DNA from 2 places in the Aquincola sp. J276 genome. Region 2 is predicted to be linked to the other one. Evidence: riboswitches for the same ligand, from Rfam matches in the RefSeq annotation. Region 2 holds a riboswitch; the other holds the start of a gene.
What was found. A riboswitch is a leader RNA that binds a small molecule or an ion and turns the genes downstream of it on or off. The one in region 2 is predicted to bind cobalamin.
Positions count from the first base shown of each region.

Region 1: another riboswitch for cobalamin. It lies ahead of LRS14_RS03345 (TonB-dependent receptor domain-containing protein); the one in region 2 lies ahead of LRS14_RS20580 (cobyrinate a,c-diamide synthase).

Region 1 covers NZ_JAJONC010000001.1:702,837-707,783, forward strand. Annotated here, with positions in the region: gene LRS14_RS03320 (sensor domain-containing diguanylate cyclase) at 1-71, shown strand, start outside; gene LRS14_RS03325 (sulfite exporter TauE/SafE family protein) at 78-890, opposite strand; gene LRS14_RS03330 (EVE domain-containing protein) at 904-1,347, opposite strand; gene LRS14_RS03335 (cell division protein ZapA) at 1,660-1,965, opposite strand; gene LRS14_RS03340 (hypothetical protein) at 1,962-2,168, opposite strand; cobalamin riboswitch at 2,213-2,470, shown strand; gene LRS14_RS03345 (TonB-dependent receptor domain-containing protein) at 2,577-4,427, shown strand; gene LRS14_RS03350 (bifunctional adenosylcobinamide kinase/adenosylcobinamide-phosphate guanylyltransferase) at 4,429-4,947, shown strand, end outside.
Region 2 covers NZ_JAJONC010000002.1:587,262-592,208, reverse strand. Annotated here, with positions in the region: gene ctaD (cytochrome c oxidase subunit I) at 1-707, shown strand, start outside; gene LRS14_RS20585 (DUF2244 domain-containing protein) at 719-1,219, shown strand; cobalamin riboswitch at 2,429-2,668, shown strand; gene LRS14_RS20580 (cobyrinate a,c-diamide synthase) at 2,796-4,079, shown strand; gene LRS14_RS20575 (energy-coupling factor ABC transporter permease) at 4,098-4,733, shown strand; gene cobM (precorrin-4 C(11)-methyltransferase) at 4,730-4,947, shown strand, end outside.

The DNA.
Region 1 (4,947 bases), on a different contig from region 2:
CCGAGGCCCAGCGCCGCGGCGGCAACGTGGTCACGCTGGCCGGCATCCGCTTCGAGCGGTCCGACGACTGAAGCCGGTCAGCGGGCCGTGATGCCGCGCCACAGCATGTAGCCGGCCAGCAGGTACAGCACCAGCGCGAACACCCGCTTGAGCTTGCGCACGTCCAGCGCATGCGCCACGCGCGCGCCCACCGGCGCCATCACCACGCTCACCGCGGCCACCACGGCCAGTGCGGGCAGGTACAGGTAGCCGAAGGCGCCGGGCAGGGCGGGTGGCAGGTTCCAGCCGCCCACCACATAGCCCACGGTGTTGGCCAGCGCAATGGGAAAACCCAGCGCCGCGCTGGTGGCCACCGCGTTGTGCATGGCCACGTTGCACCAGGTCATGAAGGGCACCGACACGAAGCCGCCGCCCGCGCCCACCAGCCCCGACAGGAAGCCGATGACGCCGCCGGCCGCGGTGGTGCCCGCGGCACCCGGCAGCTGGCGCGTGGGCTGGGGCTTGCGGTCCAGCAGCATCTGCGTGGCCGAGAAGCCGACGAAGCCCGCGAAGAACAGGGCCAGCGCCGCGCCCTTGAGCACCGCGAACACGCCGGCCCCGGCCAGCAGGCCGCCCAGCACGATGCCGGGCGCCAGCCGGCGCACGATGTCCCAGCGCACCGCACCGCGCCGGTGGTGCGCACGCACGCTGGACAGCGAGGTGAAAAGGATGGTGGCCATCGAGGTGGCGATGGCCATCTTCACTGCCACGCCAGGCGGCACGCCGCGCGCAGCCAGCAGGTGGGTGAGGAAGGGCACGATCATCATGCCGCCGCCCACGCCCAGCAGCCCGGCCATGAAGCCGGTGGCCGTGCCCACCAGCAGCAGGGAGACGATGAAGGCGGCGTCCATCCGGCGGGCGCCCTCAGGCGATGTCCAGCAGGGCCGTCACGGCCTGCCATTCATCCGCCGTCACCGGCGTGATGGACAGGCGGTTGCCCGGCTTGAGCACCACCATGGACGCCAGCTCCGGCCGTTGCCGCATCTCGGCCAGCGACAGCAGCCGCGTCTTGCGGCCGTGGTCCACGTCCACATGCAGCCAGCGCGGCGCGTCGGGGCGCGACTTCGGGTCGTGGTAGGGGCTGGCGGCATCGAACTGCGTGGCATCGGGATAGGCCGCACTGGCCACCCGGCACACGCCGGCGATGCCGGGCTCGGGGCAGGACGAGTGATAGAAGAGCACGCCATCGCCCACCTGCATCGCATCGCGCATGAAGTTGCGCGCCTGGTAGTTGCGCACGCCGGTCCAGGGCACGCGGCCCAGGCGCACGAGGTCGTCTATCGAGCACTCGTCGGGCTCGCTCTTCATCAGCCAGTAGGCCACGTGGGGGAGGTGCGCGCAGGGCGCGCCAGGCAAGAAGGGTGGGGTGTCCGCCGCAAGCCGCGAGCCGCATTCCCGAACCCCAAAGGGAAGTTCAGGTGGGCGAGGTCAGCAAGGCTTCGGGTTCATCTGACGCGAGACGATCACACCAGCCGAGCGATGTTCCAAGCCCTTGGTCATAGACCATCGGTTCGAGGAAATATAGGACCCGCGCGAATGCGACGGACGAATTCATTCTAAGGCCGGGTGCTGCCGCGGGCCGTAGGAAAAGGCCGGCATTTCCATGGCGGGCGGCGGGTCTCAGAACAGTTGGCCGTCGTCGCCCAGCGCATGGTCGATGCGGCGCACCAGCGCGCCGACGTCCACCGGCGGCGGCACCGGCTGGCCTTCGGCCGGCGGGGCGGGCGGGCGCTCGGCCAACTGGTAGGCCAGGTTGAGCGCGGCCAGCACCGCGATGCGCTCGCGGGCCTTCACGCGGCCGGCATCGCGGATGGCGCTCATCTCGCGGTCCACGCTGGCCACGGCGGCCATCAGCGAGCTTTCGCCGCCTTCGGGGCAGCCGAGGATGTAGCTCTGGCCGAGGATGGTGACTTCCATCTGTTTCATCGGGTGTCGCCTCCGTTGGCGGGCAGGCGGTCGAGCAGGGCGTCGATGCGGGCGCGGGCAGCATTCAGGCGCGAGCGCATCTGGTCGCGCTCCAGCGTGACGGCTTCGACCTGCTGCACGAGCAGGGCGTTGGTGCGCTTGAGTTCCTCGTGTCGAAGCACGAGGCGTTCGATCCGCTCGGCAAGATCTTCGAGGGTGGACATGGCGTTGGCGATCGGTGGGCGACCCTGATTGTAGGCGGGGGGCTGGTAGCATCCGGGCCGTTGGTGCCTGGGTTGCGCTTCGTTGCAGCCCGGGGTAAACGGGAAGCAGGAAGGCACGGCCCCACGGGCCACGCCCAACCTGCGCTGCCCCCGCAACGGTAAGCGGACTGGATGGTTGATCTGATCAACCATCCCGCGGCGATGCCCTCTGCCACTGGGTTGCCGGCTCATGAGCCTGGCCTGGGAAGGCTGCATCGCCGAATCCGCCAGCCCGGATACCGGCCAACGAGCGGCAGCCATCCTCCGGGGTGGCGGCCATGTCGCAGACGCCCGCGGGGAAGCAGGTGGCTGCCCTTGTCGTTGTGCCCTTCCATGACTCGTTTGATTTCCGCGCCTGCCGCGCGACCGGTGTCGCTGACGCTGCGCCTGGCCCTGGCCGCCTGTTTCGTTTCCTCCGCCACCGCGCAAACGGTGGTGGTCACCGGCAGCCGCGAGCCGCTGCCGCTGGACCGCGTGACCTCCGACGTGGTGCTGATCGATGCCGAGCGCATCCGCGCCAGCACCGCCGATTCGGTGGAAGACCTGCTGCGCCGCGAGGCCGGCGTGCAGGTGTCGCGCAACGGCGGCACCGGCAAGAGCGCCTCGGTGTTCATCCGCGGCGCCGGCTCCAGCAACACCGTGGTGCTGATCGACGGCGTGCGCATCGGCTCCGGCACGCTGGGGCAGGTGGAGTTCGAGGCGCTGTCGCTGTCGCAGATCGAGCGCATCGAGGTACTGCGCGGGCCCGGCTCCAGCCTGTATGGCGCAGATGCGGTGGGCGGCGTGATCCAGATCTTCACCCGCACCGGGAAGTCGGGCGCCGGCACCACCTTCGACGCCGATGCGGCCGTGGGCGGCTATGGCGCGCGCAAGGGCAGCGTGGCCGTCACCGGCGCCAGCGGCCTGTTCGACTATGCGGCCTCGCTCGGCCATGAGCGCGACGAGGGCGTGTCGTCGCTGCGCGAGGGCGACCGCTTCGGCAACTACAACCCCGACCGCGACGGCCACCGCCGCACCAGCGGCACGCTCAAGCTGGGCGTCACGCCGGTGGAAGGCCACCGGGTGGGCCTGCTGGTGACCGACACGCGCCTGCGCTCGCAGTACGACGGCAGTGAATACCTGGCGCCCGACTTCGCCCAGGACGCCAGCGGCGACATGCGCAACCACCTGGACACCCGCGTGGTGTCGCTGGACTACCGCGGCCGCCTCGGCGCGGCCTGGACCACCTCGGTGCAGATCGCCCACAGCGACGACGACCTGCGCAGCGGCGACCGAGCGCCCGACCGCTACCGCACCCGCCGCAACCAGCTCACCTGGCAGAACGCCTGGACGCCCGACGCTGACACCCAGGTGGTCGTCGCCTTCGAGCGCCTGGTGGAGAAGGCCGATGCCAGCACCTACCTGGGCAGCGAGCGCCGCAGCAACAACGCGCTGGTGCTGGGCTGGTCGGGCCGCTTCGGTGCCCACACGCTGCAGGCCGACCTGCGGCATGACGACAGCTCCGTCTACGGCGGCAACAGCACCGGCCGCCTGGGCTGGCGCATGAGCCTGGCGCCCGCCTGGAGCGTGCGGGCGCTGGCCGGCACCACCTTCCGCGCGCCGAGCTTCAACGACCTGTACTACCCCGACTACGGCGTGCCCACGATCGAGGCCGAGCGCGGTCGCAGCATCGAGGCCGGCGTGGAATGGCGACGCAACGGCAGCGAGGCCGGGCTGACCGTCTACCGCAACCGGGTGAAGAACCTCGTGGCCTACCAGCCCGACGCGGCCTTCTGCCCGCCCGGCCCGGGCTACCAGTACGGCTGCGCCGGCAACGTGGGCCGTGCCACGCTGGAAGGCGCCACGCTCACCGCGGCGCACCGCCTGGGCGCGCTGCAGCTGCGCGCCACGGTGGACTTCCTGGATGCGATCGACGACGGCACCGGCAACCGGCTCACGCGCCGCGCCGCGCACCAGGAAAGCCTGTCGGCCGACCTGGACCTGGGCCGCTGGGCCTTCGGCGCCTCGCTGCTGTCGGTGGGCGCGCGGCCGGACGGCAACGTCAACCTCGGCGCCTATGCGCTGCTCGACCTCAGCGCCCGCTGGCGCTTCGCGCCCCAGTGGCAACTGGAAGCCAAGGTGCTCAACGCCACCGACAAGCAGTACGAGCCGGCGCGCGAGTACCAGGCGCTGGGACGCCAGGCCTGGATCGGCCTGCGCTACAGCGCGAAGATGCTGTGACATGCATGAGCTGATCCTCGGCGGCCAGAAGAGCGGCAAGTCGCGCTGCGCGGAAGCGCGGGCCGCGGCCTGGCTGCAGGCCGCGCCGGCGCATGAGGCGGTGCTCATCGCCACCGCCCTGGCCGGCGATGGGGAAATGGCCTCGCGCATCCAGCGCCACCGCCAGGAGCGCGCGGCGCGGGTGCCCGGGCTGGCCACGGTGGAGGAACCGCAGGCGCTGGCCGAGGCGGTGCGGCGGCTGTCCGCATCTGGCCGGCTGCTGGTGGTGGACTGCCTGACGCTGTGGCTCACCCAGCAGGCGATGCCGCTGCAGGGCGTGCCGGCCGACGAGGCGGCGCTGGCCGCGCAGCGCGCCGCGCTGTGCGCCGCCCTGGCCGCCGCGCCGGGGCCGGTGGTGCTGGTGTCCAACGAAATCGGCCTGGGCGTGGCGCCGATGTCGGCGGACGCGCGCCGCTTCATCGATGCGCTGGGCCTGCTGCACCAGGCGGTGGCCGCGGCCTGCATGCGGGTGACGCTGATG
Region 2 (4,947 bases):
CGCACCACATGTTCGCCACCGGCATGCCGGTGACGGGGCAGCTGTTCTTCATGTACGCGACGATGCTGGTGTCGGTGCCCACCGGCGTGAAGGTGTTCAACTGGATCGCCACCATGTGGCGCGGCTCCATGACCTTCGAGACGCCGATGCTTTTCGCGGTGGGCTTCATCTTCGTGTTCACCATCGGCGGGCTCACCGGCGTCATCCTGTCCACTGCGCCGGTGGACATCCAGGTGCACGACACCTACTACGTCATCGCGCATTTCCACTACGTGCTGGTGGCCGGCTCGCTGTTCGCGATGTTCTCCGGCTTCTACTACTGGTCGCCCAAGTGGACCGGCGTGATGTACGACGAGCGGCGCGGCCAGATCCACTTCTGGGTCTCGATCATCAGCTTCAACATCACCTTCTTCCCGATGCACTTCCTGGGGCTGGCGGGCATGCCGCGGCGCTATGCCGACTATCCGATGCAGTTCGCCGACTTCAACGCCATCGCCTCGGTGGGCTCCTTCGTGTTCGGGCTGGCGCAGGTGTACTTCCTGCTGTTCGTGGTGATCCCGGTGATGCGCAAGCGCGGCGCCCGTGCGTCGCAGCGGCCCTGGGAAGGCGCGGCGGGGCTGGAGTGGGAAGTGCCGTCGCCAGCGCCGTTCCACACCTTCGAGACGCCGCCCAAGCTGGACGCCACGGCCTCCCACGTCACCGGCTGAGGGAGGCGGCCATGCAGTGGGTGCTGAGGCGCAACTGCTCGCTCACGCCGCGGCAGGTGGCCACCTCGTTCGCGGCGGTGGCCGGCTTCACGCTGGCGCTGGGCGCAGTGTTCAGCTGGATGGGCTATCCGCTGGTGATGGCCTTCGTGCTGCTGGAGATCACCGCCCTGGCCGCTGCGCTGCTGGCCTATGCACGCTGCGCCGGCGACCGCGACATCCTGTCCATCGAAGGCGAACAGCTGGTGGTCGAACAATGGCATGCCGCCCGCGTGCAGCGCACCGTGCTGCCCGTGGCCTGGGTGCGTGTCAGCCCGGCCGAAGCACCCGCGGTGGGGCTGCAGCTGGCAGCAGGCGGCGTCTCGGTGGCCGTCGGGCGGCATGTCACGCCGCGCCAGCGCGAGCGGCTGCTGCAGGAGTTGCGGCAGGTGTTGCGGGGGCGGGCTTTGGCTGGTTCGTTCGAAGTGGGGCGCAGCGGTGTCGTGCAGGAGGGGCGCTTGATACCACTGCCGTAGGTGCTGTTCTTGTTCGGCCGCTGCGCGGGGGGCGGTGCTCGCAAAGCTCATGTATTCATTGTTCGGCCGTTGTAGAGGCCGAAGGTTCTGTTCTTGTTCGGCCGCCACGCGGGGGCGATGCCCGGCGGGGCTCATGCTGGGGTGGTCCGGCCCTGCGGGCCGGACTTCGCTGCGGTGCTCGCGCCGAGGTCGCGCGGCCCAACTCGCTACGTTCACTGCGTTCACTGCGCTCGGACAGCGGCCGCGAGTCAGTTCACGAAGCGCGCTGCGCGCGCCGACCTCGGCACTGCGCTCCTCGCCACCCCACAAATCGCCCCACCGGGCACCGCCCCCGCGCGGCTGTGCTCTGCTGTGGGGAAAGCTGCTGCAACGGCCTCGCTGGCGAGCATGCTCTGCCGCGCCAAGGCCGACGGCGCCAGCGCAGCACATTCGTCGCAAACCGTGGCGCCGTGCCAGGGCACCTCCATGCGCAGCACCACCGCTCCGACATTTGCGCAGGGCCGTGCGGGCCGGCTCGGGGGCGCATGTGGAGCGCCGACCAGCGCAGCGCCGGTGGCCGCGCGCGCAGCGCGCCTCGTGAACTGACTTGCGGCCGACTGTTTGAGCCGCAGTGAGCGAAGCTTACGGAGGCGAGTTGGGCCGCGGGCCACCGGCGTGAGCAGCGCAGGGCAGTTCGCGCGAAGCGCGAACCGCGGAAGCTAAGCCCCCGGGCCGGCCCGCACGGCCCTGCGCAAACAGCACAACACCAGCAAGTCGCCACCCCGCAAACAGCGCCGCTCAAAGGCCGACGGCGCCAGCGCAGCACGTCCATAGCAGACGGTGCCGCCGTGCCAGGGCACCTTAATGCACAGCACCACCGCTGCGACATTTGCGCAGGGCCGTGCGGGCCGGCCCGGGGGCGCATGTGGAGCGCCGAGCAGCGCAGCGCCGGTGGCCGCGCGCGCAGCGCTTCGTGAACTGACTTGCGGCCGACTGTTTGAGCCGCAGCTCGCGTAGCGAGCGGAGGTGAGTTGGGCCGCGGGCCACCGGCGCGAGCAGCGCAGGGCAGTCGGCGCAACGCGCCGACCGCGGAAGCTAAGCCCCCGGGCCGGCCCGCACGGCCCAGCGCAAACCGCCCACACCACGCAGGTCACCACCACCTTGTCTAGACAAGCGCAGAACCACGACTCCCACCAAACCAGCGCACGCTTCCACAACCAGCCACACCTCGTTATAGTGCGCCCCGTTGGTGCTCGCACCGGCCCTCCGGCTGGTGCAGTGAAACTGGGAATCAGGAAGAGACGTTCCAACGGAACCGATCCAACCTGAGCTGCCCCCGCAACGGTAAGTGGATGGCGCGTGGCAACACGCGCCGGCTCGTGCAACACACCCACTGGGCTTGAGACGCCTGGGAAGGGTGCCCGAGGACATCCACCAGCCCGGAGACCGGCCAACAGGGTGGGTGCATCGCGCGCTGCAAGGCGCGCGGCGCAACCTGTGTCGGCAACCTGCGGGGAGGCAGGAGGCCGGTGGTGTCCGTCGTCCGTCGTCCCCTGCCATGCTTCCGTTCCAGGAGCGCCCTGCGCGCTGTCCTGCGATGCTCATTGCCGCGCCCGCCTCGGGCCAAGGCAAGACGAGCGTCACCGCCGCCCTGGCGCGCCTGCACACCCGTGCGGGCCGCCGCGTGAGGGTGTTCAAGACCGGGCCCGACTTCCTCGACCCGATGGTGCTGGCACATGCCTGCGGCCACGCGGTGCAGCAGCTCGACCTGTGGATGGGCGGCCAGGCCCATTGCCAGGCCCTGCTGCACGAGGCGGCACGAACCGCCGACCTGATCCTTGTCGAAGGCGTGATGGGCCTGCACGACGGCGACCCGTCCAGCGCCGACCTGGCGCTGCGCTTCGGCCTGCCGGTGCTGGCCGTGATCGACGGCAGCGCGATGGCGCAGACCTTCGGCGCGCTGGCGCTGGGCCTGGCGCAGTACCGGCCGGGCCTGCAGTTCGCCGGCGTAGTCGCCAACCGCGTGGCTGGCGAGGGCCATGCCCGGCTGCTGCGCGACAGCCTGCCGCCGCACCTGGCCTGGTGGGGCGCGCTGCCGCGCGACGAGGCGATGGCGCTGCCCGAGCGCCACCTGGGCCTGGTGCCCGCAGCGGAGCTGGCCGATCTGGAAGCCCGCATCGAGCGCGCCGCCGATGCGCTGGCCGCCGGCAGCGACGTGGCCGCGCTGCTGCCGCCGGCCGTCGACTTCGCGCCGCCCTCCGGCCACTCGCCTGGACGAGCGGACGCAGCGCTGCAGGGGCTGCGCATCGCCATCGCCCGCGACGCCGCCTTCTGCTTCCTGTATCCCGCCAACCTCGACCTGCTGCGCGCGGCCGGGGCCGAGCTGCACTTCTTCTCGCCGCTGGCCGACACCGCGCTGCCGCCCTGCGATGCCGTCTGGCTACCCGGCGGTTACCCGGAGCTGCACCTGGACGCGCTGGCCACCAACACGCCGATGCACCGCGCGCTGCGCGACCACCATGCCGCCGGCCGCCCGCTGCTGGCCGAATGCGGCGGCCTGCTGTACCTGCTCGACGGCCTGGCCGACGTGCACGGCCGCCGCCAGCCGATGGCCGGCCTGCTGCCCGGCGAGGCGGCGATGCAGCCGCGGCTGGCGGCCATCGGCCTGCACGAAGCCGCCTTGCCCGAAGGCACGCTGCGCGGGCACAGCTTCCATTACTCGCGCCTGGCCACGCCGATGGCGCCGCTGCTGCACACGCGCCCGGCACGCACCGGCCGCCGTGGAGAGGCGGTGTACCGCCAGGGCCGGCTCACGGCCAGCTACTTCCACGCCTATTTCCCTTCCAACCCCGTGGCGGCCTGCGCGCTGCTGCGCCCTTGACCCACCGCAGGAGCAACCATGCACATCGAACCCGGCCTGCTGGCCACCCCCAAGCTGATGGCCGCCAACCTGGCCGCGGTGGCGCTGATGGCCGCCCATGCACCCGCCTGGCTCAAGCAGCCGAAGCTGTGGCTGCGCACCGTGCTGGCCGCGCTGTTCTTCACCGTGTTCATGCAGTCCTTCCACCGGCCGGTGGGGCCTTCGGAGCTGCACTTCATCGGCGCGATGCCCATCTACCTGACGCTGGGTTTCCTGCCCACGCTGTTCGGCTTCGCGGCCGGGCTGCTGCTGCAGGGCCTGGTGTTCGAGCCGCAGGACCTGTTGCACCTGTCGGTCAACTTCCTGTCGCTGTCGGTGCCGCTGGCGGTGCTGCACCACACGCTGGGCCAGCGCCGGTCCGGCGGCGCGCTGTCGGTGGGCCGCATCCTGAAGCTGGACGCGGTGTACTACACCGGCGTCACGGTGATGGTGGGCTTCTGGCTGGCCATCGGCAACGACGCGACGGCACTGGCCGACTGGGGCCTGTTCGCCGCTTCCTACCTGGCCATCGTCGCGCTGGAGCCGCTGTTCACCGTGCTGGTGGTCAAGGGCGTGCGGACCTTGCAGCCGCAGCGCTGGGCGCGTCTGTGCTTCGATGAGCGGCTCACCGCATGACGATGGGCACGGTCTGGTTCGTCGGCGCCGGCCCGGGTGATCCGGAGCTGATCACCGTCAAGGGCCGCGGCCTGATCGAGCGGGCCGGGGCCATCCTCTACGCCGGCTCGCTGGTGGACGAGGCCGCCACGCGCTGGGCCCCACCGGGCTGCGTGATCGCCGACAGCAAGGGCATGACGCTGGACGAGATGTCGGCCTGGCTGTTGGCGCAGGC